Regions from separate parts of the Alteromonas sp. ABV4_150 genome, predicted to be linked through region 2. Evidence: predicted binding sites of a transcription regulator. Region 2 holds the regulator's gene; each other region holds the start of a gene.

Region 1 (3,282 bases), 1.7 Mb from region 2:
GCATTCTCAACAATAGGGTTAGTATCTGCTTTGCCAACTACCGACATACGGCTTTCATCAAAACCTGGCGCTGTGCGCATAGCTTCAGCCACCGCTACCGCACGTTGCGACGATAAATCCCAGTTCGAACGATATAGCTCATTAGCAATATGCTGGCCGTCGCTATGTCCAGAAATTTCAACCTCGCCGGGCACATCCGCTAACAATGAACCAATTTTTCTTAATACCGGCTGAAATTGTGGCTGCAAGAAAGCAGACCCTGCTGAGAACGAGCCATTCTCGCGAATACGAATGGTAAGTTGCTGCCCCAACGACTCCATCTCTACCGACCCATCTAAAATTTGCTTTTCTAATTGCTGAGCCACCTTTTTCATCAATTCAGCCATTTGAGATTGGTCAGTGCTTTGCTCAGCAGATGAAGATGACTCAGTAGCGGTTTGTTGGGACTGACCGCCGCGTTGTTCGCCGCGCTGCTTTTGCCTTCCGCCGGCCGAATCCTCGTTTCCTGCCTGAAACTCTAGCATCTGCTGTGTCATTTCGTTGGTTTGCTGTTGTATAGATTCAATTGGCGTAGGATCGGGCTTACCAGGTCGAAATTCCATAGCAATTACACTGGTACCCTTTGGAATATCTTTTACTTCGATTTTGTTTTGTACACCGAAAGCGAACTTCATCGAACCCGCAATTTGCTTAAATTTGAGTACGTCCATCTCTGAAAATGAAAGCAGAAGAACAAAGAAGCACATAAGCAGTGACATCAAGTCTGCGAAGGTTCCCATCCAAGCTGGAAGCCCCTCGGGGGGGCATTTTGGGCATTCTTCTTCGGCCATTATTCTTCCTCTGCGCTTCCGCGTTTGCTCGCCGCAAGGTAATTTTTCAAAACGCCTTCAATGACTCGCGGATTCTGACCGTCAGCAATACCGACAATACCGTCTAACACAAGACTTTGATTTAACTTCTCTTCTCCTGCTCGCACAGCTAGTTTGAACGCGATTGGCAAACATATCACGTTAGCGAAAAAAGCACCGTAAAGCGTTGTAAGTAGTGCAACCGCCATTGCAGGACCGATAGCCTTGGGGTCGTCCATATTTGATAACATGGCAACCAAACCAATCAAGGTTCCGATCATACCCATTGCTGGCGCAATATCGCCCATACCTTTAAAAAACGAAGCGCCAAAGTCATGTCGCTCTGTCGTCATAGATATATCTTTGGCGAGTGTCTCTCTGACCACTTCTATATCGTGGCCATCAACCAGCATATCTACGCCTTTTTGCATAAATTCATTGGAAATTTCTGCTTCTTCAAGAGCTAGAAAACCGCCTTTTCGCGCCGCGTCCGCCATCTCTACTATTTTCTCAATAAGTTCTTCTGGCGATTCAATTTTAAACATGAAGGCTTTGCCAGCAATCTTACCTGCACCGAAGAACTGACCTAGTGTAAATTGTGACAAGACAACAAACAAAGTCCCACCAAATACGATCAATATCGATTGAACGTCGATGAACATGCTTAAGCTGCCGCCCAGAATCATAGCCATAACTATGAAACCAATGGCGCCCAACATACCTATGACGGTTGCTAAATCCACTCACTCTTCCCCATTTATGCGCAGTCAGTGCTGTTAATGTACAATTATCCTATCGGCAAGCGATAGAAATACTAAAACGACATTATTGAAAAATATCATATTTATCTGTTTTTTATTAAGTATGATTTTTAAAAAACGTCGACTTAAGGTTATCTTCAAAGCAACATCCTTGCTCTATATGTTAACCCCCTAATCGAAATACGCCTGCCTATCCCTGTCTTAAAGTAATACAAGCCGCTTGTTTCGAATATAGCACAATATCTTGATCTTCGACGTGGTCAACTGCATGAAAAAAAAGCTATATTGCTGAGATATAGGCGATATACCGACAAACCATTTGACCCTTGTGCAACCCTCGGTTAATGTGCGCGATATACGTATTTTGGCCAATATATTGAGTGTTTTATGACGACAGAAAAAGCATCAGCGTCTTTTGAAGAAACTTTATCTGAACTAGAAGCCATTGTTAACGAAATGGAAAACGGTGATCTGCCGCTTAATAAAGCACTGGAAAAATTTGAACGAGGCATAGCGTTATCTCGTCAAGGCCAGCAATCTCTTGAAAACGCCGAGCAAAAGGTAAAAATATTGCTTAGTGAACAAGGCGAAGAAACGCTTCAGACTCTTCCTGAAAGTGAACAGCCGTAAAACGTTCATTTTTAACTTACAGGCGACCTATGAATTTTTCTGCATTGCATCAGCAAGTCAAACAGCAAACTGATGCATCCCTTCTTACCTTAATTGATGATTTACCCGATTATGCACCGCGCCTCAAAGATGCCATGCGTCATGCATTGCTTGCGGGAGGTAAGCGCATGCGCCCTCTACTGGTGCAGGTTGTAGGCAACACCCTAGATGTACCTAAAAAAGACCAGATGGCTATAAGCATGGCCATCGAGTGTGTCCACGCTTACTCTTTAGTTCATGACGATTTGCCAGCCATGGACGATGATGATTTGCGTCGCGGCATGCCAACCTGTCATATCGCCTTTGATGAAGCTACAGCTATCTTAGCGGGAGATGCGCTGCAATCTCTGGCGTTTACGGTGCTGGCTGATTCTCCTCTTAGCACTTATGCCGAAACCAAACGTGGGCAGCTTCTATCTGTACTTGCTAAAAGTGCGGGTTATGCAGGAATGTGTGGTGGTCAGGCTATCGACTTAGCCAGTACAGGTGAAACTATTTCATTGGAAGAGCTGAAGCAGCTGCATAGATTAAAAACTGGAGCTTTGCTCAAGGCCTGTGTTGAAATGGTTGCTATTGTCAGTGAAGGCTTACTGCCGCAAACTAAAGCTGACTTAATGGCTTATGCCGCCGATATCGGGCTAGCGTTTCAAGTTCAAGACGACATTTTGGACGTTGAAGGCAGCAGCGAAAAGCTAGGTAAACCTGCAGGGTCAGACGAAGCATTGGGAAAAAACACGTTTCCAGCCAAGCTTGGAATAGCTGGCGCCAAGCAAGAATTAGAAATGCTTCACAATAATGCACTTCAAGCATTGACGCGTTTACCCTACAATACTGACAGTTTAATTGCGTTTAGCGAGCTTTTGGTGAAACGCGACCATTAGCCACGCGCCATGTTGAAAAAGATAATAAGTACATGAGTTTAGATCTCCAACATTACCCAACGCTTGCGCTTGCGCAAACACCTGAAAAATTGAGGCAGCTGCCCCAGGACAAGTTACGCGAGC
Region 2 (3,282 bases):
ATCGGCATACTCGCTTCGACGGCATCCATAGTAGTATTAGCAGCTTTTTCAGTTTCTTCAATAACGTAGGTAAGGCGGGACTGTGCATCAGGAATATCATCTGTGGCTAGATTTTTGATGCGATCGTCTATTTGGAAGTTATTCAATGCGTCGTGAAGTTGACGCGTTAACTTTCCTACTTCAGCAAACAACTCAACATTTTCTTTCATTGAGACGGCTTCAAGTAGAGCGTTAGCTGAAGTCTTGTCACCCTCTTCAAGATAAGTGACAAGCTGCTTTGCTTCTTCTAACGATATTGGAACGTTTACATTCGTTGACATCCAGTAAACCTCATTTATCTGTTGAGCGTCTGGATCAACCTAAACGTTCGAATATTTTATCTAATTTTTCTTTTAACGTTGCTGCGGTGAAAGGTTTAACGACGTAGCCGTTAACACCTGCTTGCGCGGCGGCTACAATTTGTTCTTTCTTCGCTTCAGCGGTAACCATAAGCACAGGCAAGTGCTTAAGCTTATCATCTGCCCTGATTGCGCGTAGTAAATCTATGCCCTGCATGCCAGGCATATTCCAATCAGTAACTACGAAATCAAAATCACCTTGTTGTAACATTGGCAATGCAGTGCTGCCGTCATCCGCTTCCTGAATGTTGGCAAAACCCAAGTCTTTGAGTAGGTTTTTGATGATACGTCTCATGGTTGAAAAGTCATCGACCACGAGAATTTTCATGCTTTTATCCAAAATAGCCTCCACTGAGGGGTTAATTGTTATTAATTTCTATTCTTCGTCAGCTTGCCACGACTTCATTCGTGATTTGAGTTTTAACATGGCTTGACTGTGAATTTGACTGACTCTCGACTCGCTTACGTCAAGAACCTCGCCTATTTCTCTTAAGTTTAGTTCTTCATCGTAATAAAGTGAAAGAACAATCGCTTCTCGCTCGGGTAATGTCGTTATTGCATGGGCCAACGCTTTTTGAAAAGCCCCCTGCATCAAATCTTCCAGCGGTGCATCACTACCTCTGGTTTGCTCTGTGGTGATCACATCTTCCGACACCCCCAAATCTTCAATGCCCACCAACTTCCCGGCATTGACTTCATTGAGCATCTGGTGATAATCCTGCAAGCTCACATTCAGCTTCTCAGCAATATCAGCATCTCTTGCGTCGCGCCCAGTTTCACTTTCTACCTGAGATATCGCCTCAGTAATCGCGCGACCATTGCGGTGAACAGAACGAGGTGTCCAATCACCTTTGCGTATTTCATCAAGCATTGCGCCGCGAATACGGATGCCCGCGAAGGTTTCAAAGCTTGCGCCTTTTGACCCGTCAAAATTTCGCGCGGCCTCAAGCAACCCAATCATGCCAGATTGGATAAGGTCATCAACAAGTACACTTGCAGGCAGTCGCGCCATCAAATGGTGCGCAATACGCTTAACCAGAGGCGCATGCCTTTCGACTAACTGCGATTTATCTGTTTGCTGTTGATAAGCGGCTGCCTTACTGTTCAACGTTGACTTCCTACGGCTTTTTCTGCAACTAATTGTTCAATAAAAAACTCTAAATGGCCACCGGGCTGCGCTGGAATAGGCCAAGTAAGTGCCCTGCTTGCCAACTTTGTTATAGCTACAGCGGCAGGAGAGCCTGGAAAAGCATCAACAATAGCGGTTTGCTTGCGCACTGCTTTGCGAATGTTCTCATCAAACGGCACCGTTGCCACTAATTCTAGTGCAACATCAAGAAAACGCCCTGTCACTTTGCTTAATTTACTAAATAACTCCTGACCTTCCCGCACATCGCGAACCATATTGGCCACAACTTTAAAGCGAAAAACACCGTGTTCCCGGTTAAGTATTTTTATCAGTGCGTATGCATCTGTTAATGACGTAGGCTCATCACAAACCACGACCATGATATCTTGGGATGCTTTAGAAAAGCTTAACACCATGTCTGAAATGCCGGCCGCAGTGTCGACAATTAATACGTCTATTTGAGAACGCAGTTCGCTAAACGCTCTTATTAAGCCTGCGTGCTGCGTAGGTGAGAGCTCTGCCATTGACTGGGTACCAGAGGTGGCAGGAGCAATCTTAATACCATGGGGACCGGTTACTAAAACCTCGTCTAACGTGCACTCACCAGAGAGAACGTGAGATAGGTTTTTCTCGACTCGCAGGCCTAACATCACATCTACATTTGCAAGGCCAAGGTCCGCGTCAAGAACCATTACACGTTTGCCCTGCTTCGCCATGGCGATAGCGGTGTTAAGTGTAATGTTTGTTTTACCTACGCCACCCTTACCACCAGTGACGGCGATTACTTTGATTAACCGTGATTGCTTCATTTTTCTTAAGCTACTCGCTTGATCGTCAATCATACTGCTTATGCTGTTTTAATTGCGTTGTTGCCACTAGTATGATTCAAACCGTACTTTTTATAAAGCTTTGCAGCAGCGGAAACTAAAGATTTCGCTTCTGCAATCTTAATGTCTTCAGGCACTTTTTGGCCATCGGTGACATAACTAACCGGTAGTTGATATTCAACCGCTGCACTAAGCACCTCTCCTAAAGAGTAGCACTCATCTAACTTTGTGAAAATACAGCCACTTAGTTCAATATCATCATACGCTTGAATGATTCTCTGCAAAGCAGGATATTGCGTATTAGCTTGCGCTACCAAATATTTTTTAACTTTTGGCATTTGTCCGTTATCAAACTGCTTAATTTGTTTAATTAATCGACTGTCTCGTTGACTAAATCCAGCCGTATCAATCAATACTAGTCGCTTATGACGAAGTTGGAACAATAAATCTGCAAGTTCTTCACTAGTTTGCGCTTTTCGCACAGTACAGCCAATAATTTTTCCGTATGTTGCTAGCTGCTCATAGGCTGCAATTCTATACGTATCAATGGTTATCATAGCCACCGACTCTGCACCGTATTTCTGCGCGTAGCGAGCGGCTAACTTTGCAACAGTGGTTGTTTTACCTGTACCTGTAGGCCCGACTAATGCAACGGCACCTTGTGAGCTAAGTATATCGTTTCCGGTAACATTTATGCGATTAGCCAATAGGTTAAGAAGATATACCCATGCGTCACGTTCGTTGTAATGAGCAGGTGTATAGCTAATGAGCTGTGTTGCAAGTGCACTACTTAAGCCCATATCGGTTAATCGAGTGACCAGGTATTGATGAACAGGTTTTTGACGTTTGTTCTTCGCTTCCATCAAGTCGGCCACTTGATATTGCAACACATCGCGAAGCGAGGCTAATTCTTCTTTGATTTGAGCTA
Region 3 (3,282 bases), 1.9 Mb from region 2:
ACCACCGAAAGTAGATTCTGCCGTTGTAAAGCTAGTACCGCATCAATCTCCACCCGTTGATGTTGAATCAGTGAACACGCTGGAACGTGTCTGTGCCCAAGCTTTCAATCAGCGCCGCAAAACAATTCGCAACTCACTGAAAGACAGCTTAGGTGAGGAAGAAATCCGTGAATTAGGGATAGACCCGACTTCTCGCGCAGAAGTGCTATCGCTTAACGATTTTGCCACTATAGCCAACGCTGTATCGGCGAAAGAGCACCAACAAGAGCAATAAGTTTCTCTATGGATGTACTTGATATAAAGGTGCGGGTGAAAACCCGTCACCTTCCTGACCATCTCCCCTCTGACTCAAAGCAGTTTGCATTCGCCTACCACATTACTATTGAAAACAATAGTGAGCATACGGTACAGCTGCTAAGTCGCTACTGGAAGATAACCGATGCTAACGGTAAAACGTCAGAAGTAGAGGGCGATGGAGTGGTTGGGAAACAGCCAATAATGAAGGCAGGTGAAAATTTTGACTATACCAGCGGAGCAGTCATTGACACACCGGTTGGCAATATGGAAGGCTACTATGTAATGGAACTAGAGAGCGGCGAGCGTTTCCGCGTTCCTGTAAAAGTATTTCGCCTAGCCATTCCAAGCATTCTTCATTAAGGTTTTTATGTCCAAAGGTAACACCTACGTCATTGGCGATATTCAAGGCTGTTATGACGGTCTTCGCCGCGCATTAGATAAAGTCGAATTTGACGAGACGAACGATAAACTGCTTGCCGTCGGTGATTTGGTTGCACGAGGAGAAGATTCGTTAAACACATTACGCTTTCTGAAATCACTTGGCAGTCAATTTAGCAGCGTATTGGGTAATCACGACCTACATTTACTCGCCGTTGTTAACGACATCCGTAAAGCCAAAAAATCAGACAAATTAACGCCATTACTCAATGCTTCAGACTTGACCGAACTTATTTATTGGTTGCGTCAATTCCCGCTGGCAATGAAATTAGACGAACAATCAGTAATGGTCCATGCTGGGCTCTATCCTAAATGGTCTATCGATAATTGCATTTCACTGAGTCATGAAGTTAGCAACATCTTAAAATCCGATGATTACGCTACGTTTCTATCCAGCATGTACGGGAATACACCAGACAACTGGTCAGATAATCTTGAGGGTGACGAGCGACTGCGTTTTATTGTGAATGCCTGTACCCGCATGCGGTTTATTCATACAGACGGCACACTCGATTTTGAAAATAAGTCTCACCCTGGTGCGGTATCACACAGCACCAGTAGCACACTAAGACCATGGTTTGAGGTTGAGAATAAAAAGCTTGGTGATGATCAACGAGTAGTATTTGGGCATTGGGCTGCTCTGTCTGGCGAGACAAATAGTTCTCGGTTTATTGGCTTAGATACGGGTTACGTGTGGGGACAAAGTATGACGCTACTCAACCTAAACACATCATCGCTCATTAGTATTTCGGCATAACGCTTCTATTTTCTACCGCTAAACGCTAAAAAAGCGCTATTGATGAAGGTCTTCCTCCCCTCAAACTGGTTGTACCAGTGAAAACATTAGTATTTATATGATAAATAAAATAAACATTAAGTTATTGTCGCCGATACATTTACTTGTGATAGTAACGATGATGTTTCGTTATCCACTCAGTATTTGAACAAACACGCGCGCATAAGCGCTATATTTTGTTAACTGAGACGGGTAATATCGTTAGGGAAAAAAATAAAAAAACACTCATCCAGGAGTTCCGATGAAAATAACGGTAGCCACACGCGTAATCGGGGGATTTGTAGCGATTAGCGCACTTCTAATCGTTATAAGTGTTGTTTCACTATATAACCTCAATTCTATAGGCTCTGCGACTGAAGAAGTAAACGACGTTGCTCTGCCCACTGTAGCGGGCAGTAATGCGCTCAAAGCAAGCTTCCTGAATATGGGTCGACTTACCTTCGAGAGCTATATCGAAGAAGATCTCAACGGACTTAAAGACAAGAGAGCGTCATTCAACTCTGCCAAAGATACCTTTGAAAATGAGTATCAAAAGCTGGCGCAAGCTGTTAGTAACGAGCCAGAGTTGAGAAGTACGCTCAAGAATGTCCGTGAATCGTATGATGCATACATCACCAATGTTGAGGCCATGTATAAGAATCACCAAATGTACCTCGACCTGCGCAACAACATTCAAGATAGACTGGGTGATGCTGAAGATAATGCAGACGATGCCTCTACCTACCTTCTGGATTTTTCGGACTTAGACTCAGTACAGCGCGACCCTAACCTTAGACGGGCTGCTGAAATTGGTGGTCAACTTGAAACTTCACTTCTTTCTCTACTTACCGTTTCATACGAGTATATAAAGACCCAAACCCTAGTGCGTTCGCAGACACTCGGTAACGAGGTCGATCTCGTAGTTGAAAAAGTGGTTACCCAGCTAAGTGATATGGTTGAGGCAGCGGGCGGTCGTGATGATTCAGGAACACTTGATGATATTAACGACTTGGTCAACGATGCCATCAACGCCGTTAAAGCTAATGATGGCGTTGTGCAGCTACATGTCGATCGCTTAGAGCGCAGAAATGATGCCGAAAAAGCACTTAATGCATCTGACTCTAACATCGCGCAAGCAGTAGTTTCTCTTGAAAACTTGCTTAGTCTGGCTGACAAAAAAGCGTCTCATGTAGAAAACCAAGTTAACGGGGCCATTGCGACGGGCAACACGTTCGTTATTGTGGTGGTGATTATTTCGATCGCGGTAGCGGCTTTCATCGGATATGTAACCGTTCGTGCTATCACACGCCCTCTATACCGGGTAAATGAACTTCTTACTGTAGCGTCATCGGGCGACCTTACTCATCGCTTAGACGACTCAGCACAAGACGAATTCGGGCTATTAGCAAGAAACTGTAATAAGCTAATCGGCAATCTGAAAGAGCTTATTACCGCAATTAACGTTCGCGCAGAGCAGCTAGCAGCTGCGTCAGAACAAACATCAGCAGTGACGGCACAAACCACTCACTCTATTCAGGATCAGAAATCACAAATTGGCCAAGTCGCAACGGCTACAACAGAAATGCACTCAACGTCGCAGCTTGTTGTACAGAGTGCCGAAGATACGCTTAGCCAAATTCGCCACGCAGATGCTGAGGCTGAAAACGTACGCCAAATCTCGTTAGAGAACAAAAACACTATTGAAATCTTATCTCGTGATGTGCAAGAAGCAGCCGACGTTATTAATAAGCTCCATCAAGATAGCGCGAGCA

What was found. Region 2 encodes FliA, which starts transcription of late flagellar genes. Its sites were predicted from a motif close to CTAAAGNTNNNNNNNNNNNNGCCGATA; they were not measured.
Region 1: a site for FliA is predicted at 1,642-1,668, ahead of pomA (flagellar motor protein PomA). Genes of this name have one in related genera too.
Region 3: a site for FliA is predicted at 1,602-1,628, ahead of ACYX4M_RS03695 (HAMP domain-containing methyl-accepting chemotaxis protein). Genes of this name have one in related genera too.

Annotation. Positions count from the first base shown of each region.
Region 1 is NZ_CM149971.1:26,160-29,441, forward strand. It holds gene ACYX4M_RS00115 (flagellar motor protein MotB) at 1-830, opposite strand, end outside; gene pomA (flagellar motor protein PomA) at 830-1,591, opposite strand; gene xseB (exodeoxyribonuclease VII small subunit) at 1,997-2,239, shown strand; gene ACYX4M_RS00130 (farnesyl diphosphate synthase) at 2,269-3,159, shown strand; gene dxs (1-deoxy-D-xylulose-5-phosphate synthase) at 3,192-3,282, shown strand, end outside.
Region 2 is NZ_CM149971.1:2,762,076-2,765,357, reverse strand. It holds gene ACYX4M_RS12020 (protein phosphatase CheZ) at 1-320, opposite strand, end outside; gene cheY (chemotaxis response regulator CheY) at 355-738, opposite strand; gene ACYX4M_RS12010 (RNA polymerase sigma factor FliA) at 775-1,506, opposite strand; gene ACYX4M_RS12005 (MinD/ParA family protein) at 1,503-2,369, opposite strand; gene flhF (flagellar biosynthesis protein FlhF) at 2,375-3,282, opposite strand, start outside.
Region 3 is NZ_CM149971.1:852,024-855,305, forward strand. It holds gene rsmA (16S rRNA (adenine(1518)-N(6)/adenine(1519)-N(6))-dimethyltransferase RsmA) at 1-274, shown strand, start outside; gene apaG (Co2+/Mg2+ efflux protein ApaG) at 283-657, shown strand; gene ACYX4M_RS03690 (symmetrical bis(5'-nucleosyl)-tetraphosphatase) at 665-1,492, shown strand; gene ACYX4M_RS03695 (HAMP domain-containing methyl-accepting chemotaxis protein) at 1,773-3,282, shown strand, end outside.